DNA from 4 places in the Modestobacter sp. SYSU DS0657 genome. Region 1 is predicted to be linked to each of the others. Evidence: predicted binding sites of a transcription regulator. Region 1 holds the regulator's gene; each other region holds the start of a gene.
What was found. Region 1 encodes LexA, which represses DNA repair genes until DNA is damaged. Its sites were predicted from a motif close to TCGAACANNTGTTCGA; they were not measured.
Positions count from the first base shown of each region.

Region 2: a site for LexA is predicted at 2,415-2,430, ahead of ruvC (crossover junction endodeoxyribonuclease RuvC). Genes of this name have one in related genera too.
Region 3: a site for LexA is predicted at 3,304-3,319, ahead of ACI79A_RS01630 (DUF222 domain-containing protein). Genes of this name have one in related genera too.
Region 4: a site for LexA is predicted at 2,955-2,970, ahead of ACI79A_RS18170 (DUF222 domain-containing protein). Genes of this name have one in related genera too.

Region 1 covers NZ_JBJHAG010000009.1:15,373-20,448, forward strand. Annotated here, with positions in the region: gene ACI79A_RS07775 (phosphatase PAP2 family protein) at 1-617, shown strand, start outside; gene ACI79A_RS07780 (hypothetical protein) at 589-1,653, shown strand; gene lexA (transcriptional repressor LexA) at 1,698-2,513, opposite strand; gene ACI79A_RS07790 (LysM peptidoglycan-binding domain-containing protein) at 2,761-3,303, shown strand; gene nrdR (transcriptional regulator NrdR) at 3,616-4,125, shown strand; gene ACI79A_RS07800 (vitamin B12-dependent ribonucleotide reductase) at 4,287-5,076, shown strand, end outside.
Region 2 covers NZ_JBJHAG010000023.1:56,522-61,597, reverse strand. Annotated here, with positions in the region: gene pdxS (pyridoxal 5'-phosphate synthase lyase subunit PdxS) at 1-871, shown strand, start outside; gene pdxT (pyridoxal 5'-phosphate synthase glutaminase subunit PdxT) at 868-1,548, shown strand; gene ACI79A_RS14820 (YebC/PmpR family DNA-binding transcriptional regulator) at 1,545-2,303, shown strand; gene ruvC (crossover junction endodeoxyribonuclease RuvC) at 2,451-3,023, shown strand; gene ruvA (Holliday junction branch migration protein RuvA) at 3,020-3,658, shown strand; gene ruvB (Holliday junction branch migration DNA helicase RuvB) at 3,655-4,824, shown strand; gene yajC (preprotein translocase subunit YajC) at 4,984-5,076, shown strand, end outside.
Region 3 covers NZ_JBJHAG010000002.1:22,295-27,370, reverse strand. Annotated here, with positions in the region: gene ACI79A_RS01650 (solute symporter family protein) at 1-543, opposite strand, end outside; gene ACI79A_RS01645 (DUF485 domain-containing protein) at 536-910, opposite strand; gene ACI79A_RS01640 (Rieske 2Fe-2S domain-containing protein) at 1,178-2,434, shown strand; gene ACI79A_RS01635 (universal stress protein) at 2,472-2,927, shown strand; gene ACI79A_RS01630 (DUF222 domain-containing protein) at 3,338-4,621, shown strand; gene ACI79A_RS01625 (HAD-IA family hydrolase) at 4,714-5,076, shown strand, end outside.
Region 4 covers NZ_JBJHAG010000038.1:4,700-9,775, forward strand. Annotated here, with positions in the region: gene ACI79A_RS18160 (phytoene desaturase family protein) at 1-218, opposite strand, end outside; gene ACI79A_RS18165 (polysaccharide deacetylase family protein) at 322-1,191, opposite strand; gene ACI79A_RS18170 (DUF222 domain-containing protein) at 1,317-2,951, opposite strand; gene ACI79A_RS18175 (DUF2252 family protein) at 3,148-4,698, opposite strand; gene ACI79A_RS18180 (hypothetical protein) at 4,804-5,076, opposite strand, start outside.

The sequences.
Region 1 (5,076 bases):
CGGCCGGCATCACCGTGGACCTCCTCGCCGGTGGCCGGCTGGAACGGCTCGACGTGGCGGTCTCCGAGCAGGTCGGCTCCTGGGGGCTGCGCGACTCCGCCGCCTACTGGCCGGTGTGGGCGTTCACCCAGACCGGCGGACGGGTCACCATCCTGCTGGTCCTGTTCGGTCTGGTCGGCTGGCTCTTCTGGCGGCAGCGCACGGTGGCCCCGCTGGTGCGCGTGCTGCTGGCCCTCGCGCTGCTGACGGCAGCGGTCTACGCCTTCAAGTGGGGCACCGGCCGCACCGCCCCGGCCTATCCGGGCTCGTACTTCCACCGGGGCGGGGAGAGCTTCCCGTCCGGGCACGTGGCGAACGCCGTGCTGATGTGGGGCGTGGCCCGCTGGCAGGTGGTCCAGTACGGCCTGCAGCCCCGCCTGCAGCGGGCGGCCTGGCTGCTCAGCGTGCTGGGGCCGGTGGCCACCGGAGTGGCCATGGTGGCGCTGAACTTCCACTGGGTCACCGATGCAGTGGTGGGAGCGGCCGTCGGCATCGTGCTCTTGGGCGTGGTTCACGCACTCGACGCAGTCGTGGTGTCACGCTGGGTCCGTGCCAGAGTGGGCCGGCCGCACGCGTAGCCGCGCCGGCCGCCGTTGCCTGGCGGACGGGGCGCTCCTCGCCCTGCCCGCGGCGGTCCTGCTCGCGGTCCTGCCGCCATCGGCGGCGCTCGCCGAGGAAGCCGCGCCGAGCACGCGCTGCACCATCACCGACCCGCGGCTGCCGGAGATCTCCGGCCTGGCCAGCGCCGGGGAGACGCTCCTGGCGATGAACGACGGTGGTGACCGGGCGGAGGTCTACGTCCTCGACACCTCCTGCGCCGTCGCGGAGGTGCGGTCGGGGAGCGTCGACCCGTACGACCCCGAGGACCTCGCCCTGGCCGCGGACGGCACGGTCTGGCTGGCCGACATCGGGGACAACAACGCCGCCCGGGAGACCGTCGCGCTGATCGGGCTGCGCCCCGACGGCAGCACCACGCTCACCCGGCTCACCTACCCGGACGGGGCGCACGACGCCGAGGCACTGCTGCTGGCGCCTGACGGCACGCCGTACCTGGTGACCAAGGAGGTGCTCGGCGCCTCCGGCGTGTACCGCCCGGATGCGCCGCTGGCCGACGGGGCCACGGTGCCGATGACCCGGGTGGTCGGGCTGGGCCTCACCCTGACCGGCACGCCGGGCGGGCCGGTCGGCCGCGCGGGGCAGCTGCTGGTGACCGGGGGCGCGGTGTCGGCGGACGGGCAGCGCATCGCCCTGCGCACCTACACCGACGCCTACGTCTGGACGCTGACCGGTTCCGACGTGCCCGGCGCGCTGTCCGGCGCGCCGGGCCGGATCGCCCTCCCCGACTCGCCGCAGGGTGAGGCGATCACCTTCGCGGCGAACAACCGCGACCTGCTGGTCACCAGCGAGGGGCTGCCGGCGCCGGTGACCCTGGTTCCGGTGCCGGCTGAGCAGGCTACGAGCACCCCGATCGATCCGGCTCCCAGTGCGGGACCGACCGGGGAGCTGGTGACCGCGGCTCCCGGCGTCGCCCCGGTGACGGCCGGCATCATCGCGGCCGGGGTGGCTACCGTGTTCGTCTGGATCGGCGGGAAGATCCGCCGCCGGCGGGAGTGACCGGCCGCCGGCGGGAATGACCCGGCCGGCGGCCGACGGTGGCGTCAGACCCGGCGCAGCACGGTCACGACCCGGCCGAGGACGGTGGCGTCGTCGCCGGGGATCGGCGCGTAGGCCGGGTTGTGCGGCAGCAGCCACACGTGCCCGTCGCGGCGCTTGTAGGTCTTCACGGTCGCCTCGCCGTCGATCATCGCCGCGACGATCTCGCCGTTCTCGGCGGTGGGCTGCTGGCGGACCACCACCCAGTCGCCGTCGCAGATCGCGGCCTCGACCATCGAGTCACCGGTCACCTTGAGCATGAACAGCGTGCCCTCGCCGACCAGTTCGCGCGGCAGCGGGAAGACGTCTTCGACGGCCTGCTCCGCCAGCACCGGGCCACCGGCGGCGATGCGGCCCACCAAGGGCACGTAGGTGGGTGCCGGGGCGCCCGCCTCGTCGACGCCACTGCCCGCACCGGCGGCGGCGAGCACATCCGCCGAGGCGTCGGCACCGGCGGTCACGCCCTGCTCGCCCGGCAGCCGGACGTCCAGTGCGCGCGGCCGGTTGGGGTCGCGGCGCAGCCAGCCCTTGCGCTGGAGCACCGAGAGCTGGTGGGCGACCGAGGAGGCGGAGGAGAGGCCGACGGCCTCGCCGATCTCGCGGACCGAGGGCGGGTAGCCCCGGCGTTCGATGGAGTCGCGGATGACCTCCAGCACCCGGCGCTGGCGCTGGGTGAGCCCGTCGCCGGCCTCGCCGCGGTCGGGGAACTCGCGCACGGCCGCACCCCCGGTGTCCGCTGCGGGCTCCGCCGCCTGCCCGGCCGGGCGCCTGCGTCGGCTCGACCCCTTGCGCTCGTCCGCCGTCCGGCCGTCGACCGCCATGTGTCCTCCTCGTCCGGCTGCGCGCGCAGCTGCCCGGTGGCATCCCGCCTGCCGGGGCGGGGTGGGACGCCGTCGTGGTCTCCCTGCGCACGGTAGCGGCTCGACGGCGGGTGTTCAAACACGTGTTCGAACACGCGCCGTGTCGGTGCACTCCTGTCGGTGCCGTGCGGTAGACATCGCACAGACGTTCGAATCGAACAGGCGTTCGAGGTCGCACCCGAGGGTGCCTGCTGTGAGGAGTGCACCGATGGTCATCGCCGAGTACCCGGACACCACCGTCGCCCCGCTCCGCCCGCCGCTCCGGCTGGTCTCGCCGGCGCCGACCGCCCGGGCGGGGTCCGCTGGCCGGGTCGGGCCCCGCCCGGCCCGCCGCTCGCAGGTGCGTCCTGGTGGGCGGCCGATGTCCTCACCGGGGGGCGCGGTCGCGCGGCCCGTCCGCGGTGGCGACTGCGGCCCGCCCCGAGCCGTCGCTCCGTGCCCGTCGGCCGGGGAGTGGGCGGAGCTGCCGCTGCGACTCACCCGCCGCGGCCGGCGCGCGGTGGCGGCGCTGTCGGTGGCGGTCGGCCTGGGGGTGGCGGTGGGCACGCTCGCGGTGGTCGCCGACGGGGAGCCCGCGCTGCAGTTGGCCGGCGCCGGCACGGTGGTGGTCCAGCCCGGCGACACGCTCTGGTCGATCGCCGGCGACCTGGCGCCGGACGAGGACCGGCGCGCGGTGGTCGACGCGATCCTCGATCGCAACGACCTCCAGGACGTCGTGCTGCAGCCCGGTCAGGTGCTCGAGCTGCCCTGATGAGGTGCGGCGGGCCCGTCGCCGGGGCCCGGGCTGTGACGGATGGGTGCGCGAGCGGCGGGCGGGTCAGCTGCGGAACACGACACGCACGACAGGGCTTGCACACCTGTAGGGGTGGCCGTACGGTTCCACCACAACATCTAGTGCTTACACGGATGTAAGTCGTCCACAGCCGCTCCACACGTTCTCCCCGGGCCATCCACCGGATGTCCCCGGAGCAGTCCACAGGAGCGGTCCACGGGCCGGTGTCCCACGGTGTCACAGCACCGCGGTGATCCCGGTCGCGACACCTCGGGAGGAGGTGGACCGGCAGTGCGTTGCCCCTTCTGCCACAACCCCGACAGTCGCGTCATCGACTCGCGCGAGACCGACGAGGGCGCGACCACCCGGCGGCGGCGTTCGTGCCCCGGCTGCGGGCGGCGGTTCACCACCGTCGAGGAGGCGGTCCTCGCCGTCGTGAAGCGCAGCGGCGTGAGCGAGCCGTTCACCCGCGCGAAGGTGGTCGCCGGTGTCCGCCGCGCCTGCCAGGGCCGTCCGGTCGACGAGCACCAGCTCGCGCTGCTGGCCCAGCAGGTCGAGGACGCCGTCCGCGCCACCGGGTGTGCCGAGATCCCCAGCCACGAGGTCGGTCTGGCGATCCTGGGCCCGCTGCGCGACCTGGACGAGGTCGCCTACCTCCGCTTCGCCAGCGTCTACCGGAGCTTCAGCTCCGCTGCGGACTTCGAGAAGGAGATCGCCGAGCTGCGGGCCGCCGTGCGCGCCCGAGCCGGTGGGGCACCTGCCACCGAGGACGGGCCGCCAGGCGCGGCCGCCGGGTCCTGAGGGCGCCGCCCCGAACTGTCACACCCCCCGACTACACAGGTCTCGACGAGGAGACCGCACCGCACCACCCGGCTCCGGCACCCGCCGGCTTCCCCAGCCGCTCCGCCCGCACCGCCGCTCAGCTCGACGCCAGAGCACGAACACCAGGGAGCCCTCGCACGATGACCGAGACAGCCGACCGCCTCGCCACCACCCGGACCCGTCGCAGCCCGAAGGCGCCCACCCGGGGCAAGGGCCTGAAGGTCAAGCGCGTCTTCACCACTGCCGGTGTGCACCCCTACGACGAGGTGGTCTGGGAGCGCCGCGACGTCGTCATGACCAACTGGCGGGACGGCTCGATCAACTTCGAGCAGCGCGGCGTCGAGTTCCCGGCCGAGTGGAGCATCAACGCCACCAACATCGTCACCACCAAGTACTTCCGTGGCGCGGTCGGCAGCCCCCAGCGCGAGACGAGCCTCCGCCAGCTGATCGACCGCGTCGTGCTCACCTACGGTGCAGCCGGCCGCGAGCACGACTACTTCGCCTCCGAGGGCGACGCCGAGATCTTCGAGCACGAGCTCACCTGGATGCTGCTGCACCAGGTCTTCAGCTTCAACTCGCCCGTCTGGTTCAACGTCGGCACCGCCTCGCCGCAGCAGGTCAGCGCCTGCTTCATCCTCGCGGTCGACGACACGATGGACTCGATCCTGAACTGGTACCGCGAGGAGGGCCTGATCTTCAAGGGCGGCTCCGGTGCCGGCCTGAACCTCTCCCGGATCCGCTCCTCCAAGGAGCTGCTCTCCTCCGGTGGCACCGCCTCCGGCCCGGTCTCCTTCATGCGCGGTGCCGACGCCTCGGCGGGCACCATCAAGTCCGGTGGCGCCACCCGCCGCGCGGCGAAGATGGTCGTCCTCGACATCGACCACCCCGACATCGAGGAGTTCATCGAGACCAAGGCGCGCGAGGAGGACA
Region 2 (5,076 bases), on a different contig from region 1:
CACCGACCGGGTCAAGCGCGGCATGGCCGAGCAGCTCAAGGGCGGCGTGATCATGGACGTCGTCACCCCCGAGCAGGCGAGGATCGCCGAGGACGCCGGCGCCGTCGCCGTCATGGCGCTCGAGCGGGTGCCCGCCGACATCCGCGCCCAGGGCGGCATCGCGCGGATGAGCGACCCGGACATGGTCCAGGGCATCATCGACGCGGTCTCCATCCCGGTGATGGCCAAGGCGCGGATCGGGCACTTCGTGGAGGCGCAGGTGCTGCAGAGCCTCGGCGTCGACTACATCGACGAGTCCGAGGTGCTCACGCCCGCCGACGAGGCCCACCACATCGACAAGCACGCGTTCACCGTGCCGTTCGTCTGCGGCGCCACCGACCTCGGTGAGGCGCTGCGCCGCATCGCCGAGGGCGCGGCGATGATCCGCTCGAAGGGCGAGGCCGGCACCGGCAACGTCGTGGAGGCCACCCGGCACATGCGCGCGCTGCGCGCCGGGATCAAGCGGCTGGGCACGCTGGACGAGACCGAGTTGTTCGTCGCGGCCAAGGAGCTGCGCGCCCCCCACGACCTCGTCGTCGAGGTCGCCCGCACCGGGAAGCTGCCGGTCGTCCTGTTCACCGCCGGCGGCATCGCCACCCCCGCCGACGCGGCGATGATGATGCAGCTGGGCGCGGAGGGCGTCTTCGTCGGCTCGGGCATCTTCAAGTCCGGCGACCCGGCGCAGCGCGCGGCGGCGATCGTCCAGGCGACGACGTTCGCCGACGACCCCGACGTCATCGCCAAGGTCTCCCGCGGGCTGGGCGAGCCGATGGTCGGCATCAACGTGAGCACGCTGCCGGAGTCCCAGCGGTACGCCACCCGCGGCTGGTGAGCGCGCCGGTCATCGGTGTGCTCGCCCTGCAGGGCGACGTCCGGGAGCACCTGGCGGCGCTGACCGCCGCCGGCGCCCGGGCGGTGACGGTCCGCCGCCCCGAGGAGCTGGCCGCCGTCGACGGGCTGGTGCTGCCCGGCGGCGAGTCGACCACGATGGCGAACCTCGCCCAGCGGTTCGGGCTGCTCCAGCCGCTCCGGGACGCCGTCCGGGCCGGGCTGCCCACCTACGGCTCCTGCGCCGGGATGATCCTGCTCGCCGACCGGGTGCTCGACGCCCCGGCGGGGCAGCAGACCATCGGCGGGCTGGACGTCACGGTGCGGCGCAACGCCTTCGGCCGGCAGATCGACTCCTTCGAGGGCCTGGTGGAGATGAGTGACGTGCAGATCGCCGGCGTCGACGGGGGCCCCGTGCACGCCGTCTTCATCCGCGCGCCGTGGGTCGAGCAGGCCGCCGACGGCGTCGAGGTCCTCGGCCGGGTCGTGGGCGGCCCGGCCGACGGTAAGATCGTCGCCGTCCGCCAGGGATCCCTGGTGGCCACCAGCTTCCACCCCGAGCTCACCGGTGACATCCGGGTGCACGCGTCCTTCGTGGAACTGGTGCGGGCAGCCCGTGCCCGGGACCAGCGTTCCGACGGCGCCATCGCAGGCGTCGGCAGTGGAGGGGGTAAGTCGTGAGCGGCCATTCCAAGTGGGCGACGACCAAGCACAAGAAGGCCGGGATCGACGCCAAGCGCGGCAAGCTCTTCGCCAAGCTGATCAAGAACATCGAGGTGGCCGCCCGCACCGGCGGCGGTGACCCGGCGGGCAACCCGACGCTGTTCGACGCCATCCAGAAGGCGAAGAAGAGCTCGGTGCCCAACGACAACATCGACCGCGCGGTCAAGCGCGGTTCGGGTGCCGAGGCCGGCGGCGTCGACTACCAGGGCATCACCTACGAGGGCTACGCGGCGGCCGGGGTCGCCGTCCTCATCGAGTGCCTCACCGACAACAAGAACCGGTCGGCGATGGAGGTGCGCACCGCGATGACCCGCAACGGCGGCACCATGGCCGACCCGGGCTCGGTGTCCTACCTGTTCTCCCGCAAGGGCGTGGTCGTGGTGCCGGCCGCCGGCCACACCGAGGACGACGTGCTGCTGGCCGTGCTGGACGCCGGAGCCGAGGAGGTCCGCGACCTGGGCGACACCTTCGAGGTGGTCAGCGAGCCCGGTGACATGGTCGCCGTCCGCACCGCGCTGCAGGAGGCCGGCATCGAGTACGACTCCGCCGACATGGGCTTCGTGCCCAGCGTGCAGGTGGAGCTCGACGTCGACGGCGCCGCCAAGGTGTTCAAGCTGATCGACGCCCTCGAGGACCTCGACGACGTGCAGAACGTCTACGCGAACTACGCCGTCTCCGACGAGGTCATGGAGCAGGTCACCGCCGACGCCTAGAAGGACCCCGCTGCCCCCGCCACTCGCGGGCTCGCGGCGGGGCCCTGCAGCGGGGCCGACGGCTGATGGCGTGTCGCCGCCGTCTCCGGCCCGCACCCGGTTAGCGTCCCATCGAACAGGTGTTCGTGCGATGGTGGGGGAGTGGGCATGCGCGTGCTCGGCATCGACCCGGGTCTCACCCGCTGCGGGTGGGGGGTGGTCGAGGGGCGGCCCGGTGCCCGGCCGGTCTCCCTGGGGGTCGGCGTCGTGCGCACGTCCCCCGACCTGGACCTGGAACTCCGGCTGCTGGAGGTGCACACCGCCGTGACCGCGCTGCTGCGCGAGCACCGGCCCACGGCCGTGGCCATCGAGCGCGTCTTCACCCAGAACAACAAGGGGACGGCGACCGGCACCGCCCAGGCCGCCGGGGTCGCCGCCCTCGCCGCCGCCCAGGCCGACCTCCCCGTCGCCTGGCACACGCCCAGCGAGATCAAGGCCGCCATCTCCGGCAACGGCCGCGCCGACAAGGAGCAGGTCACCCTCATGGTCACCCGGGTGCTCGGGCTGGCCAGCCCGCCCAAGCCGGCCGACGCCGCCGATGCGCTGGCGCTGGCGATCTGCCACACCTGGCGCGCCCCCGCCCAGCACCGGCTGCGCACCGCGGCGCTCGCCGGGGGCATCGGCGCGCCGCTGCCCGGCGCCCGCACCGTGCCGCGCTGGACGGGGGTGTCGGCCCGATGATCGCCTCGGTCAACGGCCGGATCGCGGCCGTCTCGCCCGACGGCGCGGTCGTCGAGGTCGGCGGGGTCGGGCTCTCGGTGCAGTGCACCCCGGGCACGATCGCGCGGCTGCAGGTGGGGGAGCAGGCGCGGCTGTCGACCAGCCTCGTCGTCCGGGAGGACTCGCTCACCCTCTACGGCTTCGCCGACGACGACGAGCGCCAGCTGTTCGAGCTGCTGCAGACCGCCAACGGCGTCGGTCCCCGGCTGGCCCAGGCGGTGCTGGCGATCCACCCGCCCCGCGAGGTGCGCCGGGCCGTGTCGATGGGTGACCTCAAGGCGCTGATGCAGGTGCCGGGCATCGGCAAGAAGGGCGCCGAGCGGCTGGTGCTGGAGCTGCGCGACCGCCTGGGCGCGACCACCGTCGACACCCAGCTCGACGGTGGCCCGCTGCCCGCCGGGCTGGCCCCGGTCACGCCGGTCGCTCCGTGGCGCGACCAGCTCACCGCCGCGCTGGTGGGGCTGGGCTGGTCCAGCCGCGAGGCGGAGACGGCGCTGGCCGCGCTGGAGCCGGTCGCCGAGGAGCAGCAGGCGGCCGGCGGGGTGCAGGTCGCGGTGCTGCTGCGGCAGGCGCTGCAGATCCTGGGCCGCTCGTGACCTCGCCGTTCGACCGGTCGCTGACCGGGGAGGCCGCCGAGGGGTACGGCCGGGACTTCTCGGTCGAGGCTCAGTCGCTGCCGGGGTCGCTGTCGGGTGGCGCCGGTGACGAGGAGCGGGTGGTCGAGTCGGCCCTGCGCCCGCACTCGCTGGCCGACTTCATCGGCCAGCCGAAGGTGGCCCGCCAGCTCGACCTGGTGCTGGAGGGCGCCAAGCGCCGCGGCCGCCCGCCGGACCACGTGCTGCTGTCCGGCCCGCCCGGACTGGGCAAGACCAGCCTCGCGCTCATCATCGGCTCCGAGCTCGGCACGGCGGTGAAGATCACCAGCGGCCCGGCGATCGAGCGGTCGGGTGACCTGGCCGCGATGCTGTCCAACCTCGGCCACGGTGACGTGCTGTTCATCGACGAGATCCACCGCATCGCCCGCCCGGCCGAGGAACTGCTGTACATGGCGATGGAGGACTTCCGGGTCGACGTCGTGGTCGGCAAGGGGCCCGGCGCGACCGCCATCCCGCTGGAGATCAACCCGTTCACCCTGGTGGGCGCCACCACCCGCGCCGGCCTGCTCACCGGCCCGCTGCGCGACCGGTTCGGCTTCGTCGGGCAGATGGAGTTCTACGAGACCGCCGACCTGCAGCGGGTCCTCGCCCGCAGCGCCGACCTGCTCGGGGTCGAGCTCACCGACGACGGCTCGGGAGAGATCGCCGGCCGCTCGCGGGGCACGCCGCGGATCGCCAACCGGCTGCTGCGCCGGGTCCGGGACTTCGCCGAGGTGCGCGCCGACGGCCGGATCACCCGCGACGTCGCCCGGTCGGCACTGGCCCTCTACGACGTCGACGAGCTCGGCCTGGACCGGCTGGACCGGGCGGTCCTCGATGCGCTGGTGACCAAGTTCGGCGGCGGCCCCGTCGGGGTGGCCACCCTGGCGGTCGCCGTGGGGGAGGAGCCGCACACCGTCGAGGAGGTCTGCGAGCCCTTCCTGGTGCGTGCCGGACTGCTGGCCCGCACGCCCCGCGGACGGGTGGCCACCGAGGCGGCCTTCTCCCACCTGGGGCACCCGCTGCCGCGTGGGGGACTTGCGCTGCACGGGGGTGCTGCGCCCGCTGGGGGCACAGGTGACCCGCCGCCGGACGGGGCGTCGTCACAGACCCTCTTCGACGCCTAGACTCCTCGGCGCTGGCGCGCAACCCGGACCAGCCGGGCGACGCGCCTCGCCCCGGGGCCACTCCGCGCGGGTGGGAGTGCGCCGGCGCCGATGTACCCGAGCGGCCCTCCCGGGCCGCACCGACCGCGCGACCTGCCGCGGTAGAGAGGCTCACCAGTCGTGGAACAGCTCTTCCCGTTCGTCCTGCTCGCCCTCGCGTTCGTCCTGCTGATCGTGCTGCCGGCCCGGCAGCGCAAGAAGATGCAGGCCAAC
Region 3 (5,076 bases), on a different contig from region 1:
GAAGATCATCAACGCGCCGACGACGACCACGACCAGGGCCTCGGCGGCGGCGCCGCTGACGCCCAGCAGCAGGGCGACCAGGCCCCCGGCGCCGGCCATCTGGGCCAGCAGGTAGAAGAGCGAGACGAACAGGGTGGAGATGGCGGCGGCGGTGCGCACCGGCCCCTGCCGCATCCGGAAGGCCAGGACGTCGGCCATGGTGAACCGGGCCGTGTTGCGCATCAGCTCAGCGACCAGCAGCAGCGCCACCAGCCAGGCGACGAGGAAGCCGATCGAGTAGAGGAAGCCGTCGTAGCCGTAGATGGCGATGGCGCCGGCGATGCCGAGGAACGAGGCCGCCGACAGGTAGTCACCGGCGATCGCCAGGCCGTTCTGGGTGCCGGTGATGTTGCGGCCCGCGGCGTAGTAGTCGGCCGCGCTCTTGTTGGTCCGGCTGGCGCGGAAGGTGATGAACAGGGTCACCAGCACGAACGCGCCGAAGATGGAGATGTTGATCGCCGGCTCGCCGATCGTCGCGCTCTCGGCGGCGAACACGTCAGCCACGGGGGGTCTCCTCGGTCCGGGGGGCGGCGAACTCGTGGGCCTCGAGACGGGTGCGCATCTCGTCGGAGATGGGGTCGGTGTTCTTGCTCGCGTGCCGCACGTAGAGCTGGGTGATCAGGAAGGTGCTCACGAACTGGCCCAGCCCCAGCAGGATGCCGAGGTTCACGTTGCCGAACACCTGGGTGGACATGAAGTCACCGGCGTACGTGGAGAGCAGGACGAACAGGGCGTACCAGACCAGGAAGGCGACCGTCATGGGGACGGCGAAGCTGCGGAAGCGGCGCCGTAGCTCGGTGAACTCCGGGGAGTCCTGCGCTTGGCGGTACTCCTCCGCGGTCAGCAACCTGCGGTCGTTCGGTGCGGTCACGGGCACACCTCTCTGTGCATCGCCTGAGTCGTGATCGCGGTCACCATAGGCGGATCGCCCTCCGCATGGAAAAGATCACGTGGCGACACGTTGCAGAAAAGTTGCGAGAACGTCCGCAAAGGCCACAGAACTCCACCCGGGTGCAACGCCGGGGTAACCCGCCCCTGCTGACATGGGCACATGGCGTTCTCCTGGGCTGGCGGAACTCGGGGCACGGACGCGCGGACGGCGCCGGGGTCGGCCGGAGACGGCGCCGGCTGGTACCCGGTGGCACGCTCGTCCGACGTCGGGACGACGCCGCTGCCGGTGGGCGCGGGCGGCCGGCCGTACGTCGTCGTCCGGCTGGCGCCCGGCGCGGAGGTCACCGCCGTGGGCGCCCGCTGCCCGCACCGCCTGGTGCCGCTGACCACCGCGACCGTCGTCGACGGCCGACTGCGGTGCGGGTACCACGGCTGGGAGTTCAACGCCGAGGGCCGCTGCACCCTCATCCCCGCGCTCGGCCCGCACGGCGCGCCCCCGCCGCGCGCGGACCTGGCGGTGCCGTGGGCGGTCGAGGAACGCGACGGCTGGGTGTGGCTGGCCCCCGACCGCACGCCGGTCGCCCGACCGCCCCGGGCCGGCGGCTCGCGCCCGGCGCCCGATCCGGAGCAGGTGCCCGAGCTGCCCGAGCCGACCGGTCCGGTGCTCGGCAACCTCGACCCGGCGCTGGAGCACGCCTGGCACCCGGTCGCACTGGCCGGCGAGCTGCGGGACGGCGGGTACGTGCAGGTACGGCTGCTGGGGCGGAACTGGACCGTGCACCGGCGCAGCGGGGAGCTGCACGCCGACCCACCGGCGTGGGGCGTGGCCGAGCGCCTCGGGCTGATCTGGCTGGCCCCCGACGAGCCGCTGGACCGGCCACTGCCCGTGCCCGAGGCCACCGACCCACGGTTCACCGCCGCCTGGCTCCCCCCGGTCCGGGCCTCGGCGCCGGCCGGCCCGCTCCTCGACGCCTTCGTCGACGTCGCGCACGTGCCGTTCGTGCACGCCACGGCAGCCGGCCTCGACGCGGAGGTGCCCGACCAGCCGGTCGTCCGGGAGCCCGGCGGGTTCTGCAGCAGTCAGGAGCGGGCCGTCACGGACGGCGTGCTGCAGGCCACCTACGTGCACCGGGTCCCGTTCCAGCTGCTGCTGCGGCTCACCCCGCCCGACGGCGCGGGGACCACCGTCCTCACGGTGCTGCAGCCGGAGGACGCCGACTCGACCCGGGTCTTCACCTGCCTCTTCCTCGCCGGCACCGACGGGCGGCCGCTGCCGGCCGAGGTGGTCGCGGCCGAGGTGGCCGCCGAGCAGGCGGCGCTGGCCGAGGACCTGGGCGTGGTGGCGGGCACCGCCACCACGGGCCTGCCGTTGCTGCTGCGCGACGAGCTGCACGTGCGCTCCGACCGGCTGGGTGTTGCGCTGCGCCGGGTCCTGGCCGACTTCGTGGCCGAGTGCGCCGCCCGGGACCGGGCCGCCGAACTGGAGCACCGCGCGAGCGCTTGACCTCCGCCGCCCCCCGCCGGTGCGCTTGGATGACGCCGTGACCGAGGTGGGGCCGTTCGAGCGGGGGACCGATGGCCCGCGGGTGATCCTGGTCGGCGTCGACGGGTCCCCGACGTCGCTGCGGGCCGCGTCGTACGCAGCAGGCCTCGCCCGGCGGCAGCGGTCTCGGCTCATCGCGGTCTTCGTGACCGAGGCGGTGCCGTCGATGGCGGGCTGGGTGCCGACCGCGCAGGCGCTGGTCCGGGAGGCGGCGGCGGAGGTGGACGCCGAGCTGCGAGCAGAGCTGGGGCGGGCGGCCGAGCAGCTGGGGGTGGACGCGGAGTACCGCACCGCGCACGGCGACCCGGTCACCGAGCTGACCCGGATCGCCGACCAGCTGTTGGCCGACGCCGTCGTCGTCGGCGCGTCGGAGCAGGCCGGGCACCGGGTGGTCGGCTCGGTCGCGGTGCGGCTCGTGCGCCTGGGCCGCTGGCCGGTGACGGTCGTCCCGTGACGCGGGCGTGAGCATCGCAGCGAGCGCCGGCGAGTGAGGAGCGGAGCGACCGCGGAACGGGACCAGAGCGGTCGTCCCGTGACGCGGGCGTGAGCATCGCAGCGAGCGCCGGCGAGTGAGGAGCGGAGCGACCGCGGAACGGGACCAGAGCGGTCGTCCCGTGACGCGGGCGTGAGCATCGCAGCGAGCGCCGGCGAGTGAGGAGCGGAGCGACCGCGGAACGGGACCAGAGCGGTCGTCCCGTGACGCGGGCGTGAGCATCGCAGCGAGCCGAGGCACACCGCTGATGCTCTCTCGTCAACCTCCTGACGCAATCTGTGGACAGGCGGTTGACCTGCGCATTCGCCTGGTGAGCGGGTCGCCCCAGCGGTAGACTTCGAACACACATCCGAATGACGGGAGGGGTGTCCGTGAGCGACGTGTTGACGCTGGACGCCCCTGCGCCGAACGTGGTCGCGGAGTTGCCCGCCGGTGATCTGGAGGGGTTGTTCGGGTCGCCGTTGTCGGCGGCGCTGGACGCGTTGGCGGCGGATGACCTGCATGGCCTGACGAACGGTCAGACCCTCGATCGGACGGCGTTGCTGGTGTCGGCGCGGAACCGGTTGGACGCGGAGCTGACCCGCACGGTGCGGCACGCCGAGCTCACGCAGGCCACGGAGCACGACGGGTTGACGTCGATGCGGTCGTGGCTGATCGGGCACGCACGGTTGTCGCCGTTGGAGGCGTCGCGGGTGGTGCGGTCGGGGCGGGCGTTGGCGCACTTCCCGGCGCTGGCCGAGGGGTTCGCCGCGGGGCACGTGACCGCGGCGCAGTTCGCCGTGGTCGCCGGCACGGTGGGCGACCACGAGCGTGCGCAGGCCGCGGAGCAGGGGATCGACCTGGGCGCGTTCGACACCGCGTGGGCGGATGTGGCGCAGGAGGCGCCGCATGCCTCGCTCGGTGTGGCGGTGCGGGCGTTCATCGAGGCGCTCGACCCGGACGGGGCGGAGCCGGACCCGACGGAGGGGCGGCGGTTCACGTTGGCCAAGCACTCCGATGGGAGCGTCACGGGCCGGTTCGACCTGGATGCGGTGGGTGGGGAGAAGCTGCAGGCGGCGGTGGAGTCGCTGGTGCAGGCGAACCGGCCGAAGGGTGACACCCGGACGCGGTCGCAGCAGCAGGCCGATGCGCTGGTGCAGTTGTGTGACAACCAGCTCGCGTCGGGGAGCCTACCGACGCTGCGGACGGTGAAGCCGCACGTGGTGGTCGGGATCGATCTCGACGACCTGGTGGACCCAGCGACCGGCGCTGGCGCGGCGGAGATGGGCTTCGGCGCCACGATCTCCGCCGCCCGGGTCCGGTTCCTGGCCTGCGACGGGAGCATCTCCCGGATCGTGATGGGCCCCGACGGAACCCCGTTGGACCTGGGCCGCGACCACCGGGTGGTCACCCCCGGCCTACGGAAAGCGGTCGAGCGCCGGGACAAGGGATGCGTGTTCGCCGGCTGCGGTGCCCCGACCTGGTGGTGCGACGTCCACCACCTGATCCACTGGCTGCACGGTGGTGAGACGTCGTTGAGCAACTCCGCACTGCTGTGCGAACGCCACCACACCAAGGTGCACCACGGGTTCTCAGTCGTCCGACAACCCGACGGCCGATGGCGCACCTTCCGGCCCGACGGCACCGAGATCCTCATCGGACCCCTGCTCACCTGATGCACGCAGCACTGCGGCCGGGTCGGTCCTCACCGACCCGGCACCGCGCTGCCCACCGCCAGGACGCACACTGCGACTGCGAGGATCACCGCGTGCCCGAGCCGACCACCACCTCCCTCGACATCGACGCGCTGGCCGGGCGGACGTTCGACGCCGTCCTGTTCGACATGGACGGCACGCTGATCGACTCGATGAGCGGTGCGCTGGCCGCCTGGGACACCTGGGCCCGGGAGCACGACGTCGACCCGGCGGTGCTCAGCGAGCTGGGCATGGGCGGCCGCCCGGCCGTTCAGGTGATCGGGCAGCTGCTGGCCGCCGAGCGGGTCGCCGACGCGCTGGCCCGCATCGAGCACCTGGAGATCGAGGCGGCCGCGGAGGGCATCGCCGTGCTGCCCGGCACCGTCGACGCGCTGACCGCCCTGCCTCCGGAGCGCGTGGCGATCGTGACCTCGTGC
Region 4 (5,076 bases), on a different contig from region 1:
GGGGGGCCGGTGGCGGCGAACAGGTCGCGCAGGACCTGGGGGAGGGTGACCAGGCTCGGACCGGTGTCGAAGCCGTGGCCGTCGCGTTCGAACCAGCCGAGCTTCCCGCCGACGACCGGCGCCTGCTCCAGCACGGTGACCGCGTGGCCGGCCGCGGCGAGCCGGGCGGCGGCCGCCAGCCCGCCGAGCCCGGCGCCGATCACCACCACCCGGGCCACGCGCCCACGGTAGCGGCCGGCGTCCGGCGGTCGCGTGTGCGCGATGAAGCACCCGATGGCGCGGACGAGAGGTGTTTCTTCGCCCAACCGCCGGAGGGGGAGGTCAGAAGTCGGACTCCAGGTGGGCCAGCAGGGTGGCGGCGTCCCAGGTGGGCGGGGGCATGATCCGGCGGATGGTGAGCAGCGGCTGCGCCGGGTCGGTCGGATCGGCCAGCTGGAACGCCGCCCGGTACCCCGCCGCCGCGACGTGGGTGAGCGTCTCCTGGTTCCACATGCCGTGCGGGTAGGCGAGCAGGTCGACCGGGTGCCCGAGGACCTCCGCCAGGGTCTGCCGGGGCTGGTCCACCTGCTCGGCCCACTGGTCGCGGGAGATGCGGTCCATCCGCTGGTGGTCCCAGCTGTGCGCGCCGATCGCCATCCCGGCGGCGTCGAGCTCGCGCAGCTGGTCGCTGCTGAGCCAGTTGGGCTTGTCCAGGACCACGGTCATCGGGAAGAACGCGCCGGGGAAGCCGAACTCGCGCAGCACCGGGAGCCCGACGGTGGCGTGGGTGGCCGAGCCGTCGTCGAAGGTGAGCAGCACGGCGCGGTCGGGGAGCGGGGTGCCGAACTGCAGGTGGTCGACGAGCGCGGGGGCGGAGACCGGGGTGTAGCCGCCGTCCCGCAGCGCGCTCAGCTGGGCTCGGAAGGCGTCCGGCGGGGTGGTGATGCTGCGGGCGTACGCGCTGTCCTCGGCGGTGTGCTCGCGCAGCTGGTGGAAGCAGAGCACCGGGACGGTGGAGCGGGCCAGGATCTCCTCCGCCGTTCCCGGGGTGGGCGGCGGCTCCTCGGTCGGGGTCGGCTCCGGCGTGGGGGAGGGCGACGGGGCCGAGGTGGCCGCTGACGTCGTCGGACCGTCCGCGCGTCGCGTCGTGCCGGAGCTGCACCCGGCGAGGGCGAGCGCGGCACCGGCGGCGAGGAAGTGGCGTCTGTGCACCCGGTGAGCTTGGTGCCCGACGCCGGTGAGGGCAACGGCCCACGGCGGGGCAGCCACCCCGGTCCGCCTGTCTGCAAGTCGACAAGGCGACGTGCAGACAGGCGGTGAGGTCAGCGCACGACCGATCAGAAGGGCGGCGGGTCGTCGGCCGGTTCGGTGGGTGGCTGCTCGGGTCGGGGTGATGCGCGCCCGGCGGGTGGTCCGGGCGGTCGCTCTGGCTCAACGGCCTTCTCGGACCGCGGTCGGAGGCCGGGTGGTCGGGTGGTGCGGGTGACGCCGGACGGTGTGGTGACGTGCAGTGTTCCGTGGGGGGTCATGGCGAACCGCCAGCCGGGGGCGAAGGTCTTCAGCCGGTGGTGGGAGCGGCACAGGCAGCAGAGGTTGGTGCAGTCGGTCACCCCGCCGCAGGCGTGGGGGACGACGTGGTCGAGGTCGGCCCAGCCGACGCGTTGGCCGCAGTTGGGGAACCGGCAGCGCCGGTCGCGGGTGGTGACGAACGCGCGCTGCCGTTCGGTGGGCCGGTAGTTCGTGGTCGCCGGTGGCGGGCCGAGCACGGCGCACCCGCAGGGTCCGCTGCCGCTGCCGCTGCCGCTGCCGCTGCCGTTGTCGTTGCCGTTGTCGTTGCCGTTGTCGTTGCCGCTGCCGCTGCCGCTGCCGCTGCCGCTGCCGCCGGTGCCGGCGTCGTGCTGCGGGCAGCCGCGGCGGGCCAGGCGGGCCAGCTCCGCGGGGGTCACCGTGGCCAGCAGTTCGCCGTCGGGGCCGGTGATCGCGAAGGTGAGCGTGCCGCCGTCGGGGGCGGTGAGGCCCAGCGCCCCGATCCGGGCCAGCAGGTCGCGGAGGTGGGCGGCGGTGACCGGTAGCCCGTTCACCTCACCCGGCGCGGTGCTGCCGCCTTCCAGCGCCGCCAGCGCTGCGGTGACGGTCAGGTTCGCCGCCACGGTGGGCAGTCCGTGGTCACCGGGCCGGCGGACCAGCATCGACAGCACGTGGGTGCGCAGCTGCCCGATCGGCCGCTCGTCCCCGTCGGCTTTGAGCATCCTGGCGAGCTGGTCGAGCAGGTCGTGGCACTCGGCGGCCTCGTCGGCCGGCAGGTCCGCGGCCAGCACCGCCCGCCCGTCGGCGGCCGAGGGGTACAACCGCACGTCGGCGGTCTTCTCCGCCTCCGCCCGGGCCTCCTCCGCGGCGGCGGCGTCGAAGCGCAGCATGAGTTCGGTGGCGCGCTTGCCCAGCCCGGTCACCGACAGGTCCCGGGCCTCACCCAGCAGCGCGTCCTCCACCCGGCCGGCGACGCTGGCGTTGGTGTGCTGCAACGCGTCGGCCAGCTGCTGGGCGCGGCGCTCGTCGAGCTCCCCGGCCCGCAGCGCGGCGAACGTGGCCGGCAGCTTCCGGGCCCAGGTCAGCGCCCGGGTCAGCCAGGTCGCGGCGGTGGGGCGGCCGACGTTGAGCACCGTGGCCAGCTCGGCGGTGAAGAACTCACTCACCTCACCGTCGGCCGGCTGCGCCGTCCACCCCGCCCGCCGGGCACCGGGGTCTTCCGGCGCCGGGTCCGTCGAGGCGGGCCGCTGACCGGCCAGGCCCAGGATCAGCTCCGCCTCGTAGGCGGCGTCCCGGGCACGGCGCTGCTGCACCCGCTGCAACTCCGCGGCCAGCTCCTCATCACTGAGCCAGGGAACGGGCAGCCGCGTCGGTTCGACGCGGTGATCGAGGACCCAGTCCACGACCAGCCCCTCGATCGTGCTCGACCCCGACCTCCGCGTCATGAGTCGAACATACGTTCGAGGTACGACAGTTCCGGAGCGGCGGCGCGCACCCGGCGTGCAACGTTCGGCCCCGCGAAGCAGGAGGCCCGGCATGCTCGACCACCTGGGAGCCCAGGTCGCCGACGCCGACGCCGACGCCGACGCCGACGCCTTGACGTGCGGCACCCGAAGCGCGAGGCCCGGGTCACGCCGCGGGTCAGCGGTAGACGACGTCCACGCTGCTGAAGGCGCCCAGGGCGTGGTCGGCGACGAAGAACTCGTGGTCGCGGCGGACCCGGTCGGCCGCCTCCCCGGCGAACCGCAGCACGTCGTCGACGAAGAGGTCGTGCCCGCCGATGGCGGTGAGGATGGCCGGCTCCACGTCGTAGTCGACGTTGCCGGTCTCGTCGGACAGCGCGTGCGTGTGCGCCAGCACCTTGCCGCAGATCTCCGCGTAGTCCTTCCACTCGTCCGTCGACAGCGACGCGAGGCTGAGGTCGTCCCGGAACGGCGCCCGTTCCCGGGACATGAAGCTCTCGCCGTCGATCTCCACGCTGCCGTAGAAGACGTCGCCGTTGACCAGGTGCACCCGCTGGGCGTGCCGGATCCGGTCACCCTGGCCGTCGACCTCGAACCCCGAGTGCGGCGCCAGCCCGGTCAGCGCGGACCGCCGGGCCCGCTTGAACTCCAGCAGCAGGTCGTCGGTGCCGTCGTCACGCACGCCGGCGATCAGCACGTAGTAGCGGGTCAGCCCCAGGGACGCCGTCCCCGCGTTCCGCCGCTCCGCCACGTCCTTCGCCCGCATCTGCCCCGCGCGCTCGGGCACCGGGATCTCGTTCTCGGCGACGAAGCGGTCGACGATCCCCTGGAACTCGGCCCGCCGGCTGCGGATCGGCACGATCTCCTCGTCGGTGCGGAAGCCGCTGAGCGTCTCGTCGAGCAGGTCCTCGGCCAGCCACTCGGCGCGGCCGCGCTCCAGCGTGCTGCGGATCAGGTCGGCGATCAGCGGCGGGGCGTTGTCCAGCCGCAGCTGCTCGGTCTCCTCTCGCCCGTCGTTGGCGTAGGAGGCGATCCCGGCGACGTACCCGCGGACGAAGCGCTCGGCGATCGCCCGCTGCTTCTTGCGCCCCTTGTCGCCCTTCTCCTCGGCGGCGAGCTGGAAGCCGACCGCGCCGCGCTTGAGGTCCCAGGTGAACGGGGCGTAGTAGGCGTCGTCGAAGTCGTTGACCCCGAAGATCGGCACGTTGTCCGAGCTGGGCATCACGCCGAAGTTGCCCGGGTGCACGTCGCCCAGGCACAGCACCGTGGGCAGCCGCGCGTCCTCGCCGGCCAGGTCGCGGTAGAAGAGCAGGTTGGTGCCGCGGAAGAACTGGAAGGCCGAGCCGGCCAGCTTGTCGAACTTGTCCCGGGCCTCCAGGTCGCCGGTGGCGATCCGCTGCTCGTGGTCCTCGCGCACCGTCTCGCGGACGTGCACCCGGCGGTCGTTGCCGGTGAGCATCCGGGGGATCAGCACCATCTCACCGCGCGCCCGGGCCTCGGCCAGCGCCCGGAAGGCGTCGACCCGGGACGCCACCGCCGGGGCACCGTCGCCCACGACGTCGCCGTCGGCCGGCCCGTCGTCCGGCGATGCGGACGACGGGGCCGCTCGCCGCTGCCGGAGCTCGGTGAGCAGTTGCTGCTTGCTCATCGACGAGCGGCCGGGGATGTCCTGCTCACGGGCCCGGCGGATGAGCTCGGACCGGGGGGCATCAGCGAGGTCTGTGTCCATGCCCCTCCGCCTACCCGCGGCCTCCCCAGGGGCCAAACGCCTGTCATCAGACCGTCAGGTGACCGGGGCCGCGCGGTCCGGTGCCCAGTCGAAGGGGCAGGTGGCTCAGGGCACGTCCCGCCGGCTGAACAGGACGACGCCGGCGCCCACCACGAGCGCGGTGACGACGGTCAGGAAGACGCCGCTCTGCAGGTGGGTGAGCAGGTACTCGGTCATCTGCCAGACGACGTTGCCCTGCGCGTCGACCGTCTCCCCCTGATCGACGACGAGCGAGAGCCCGTCGGGGAGGGCCAGCGCCGTCACGTTGTTGGTGATCAGCCACGGCTGCCATTCCGGCCGCAGCGCGCGGACGGCGGTCTCCACCACCAGCACGTAGAT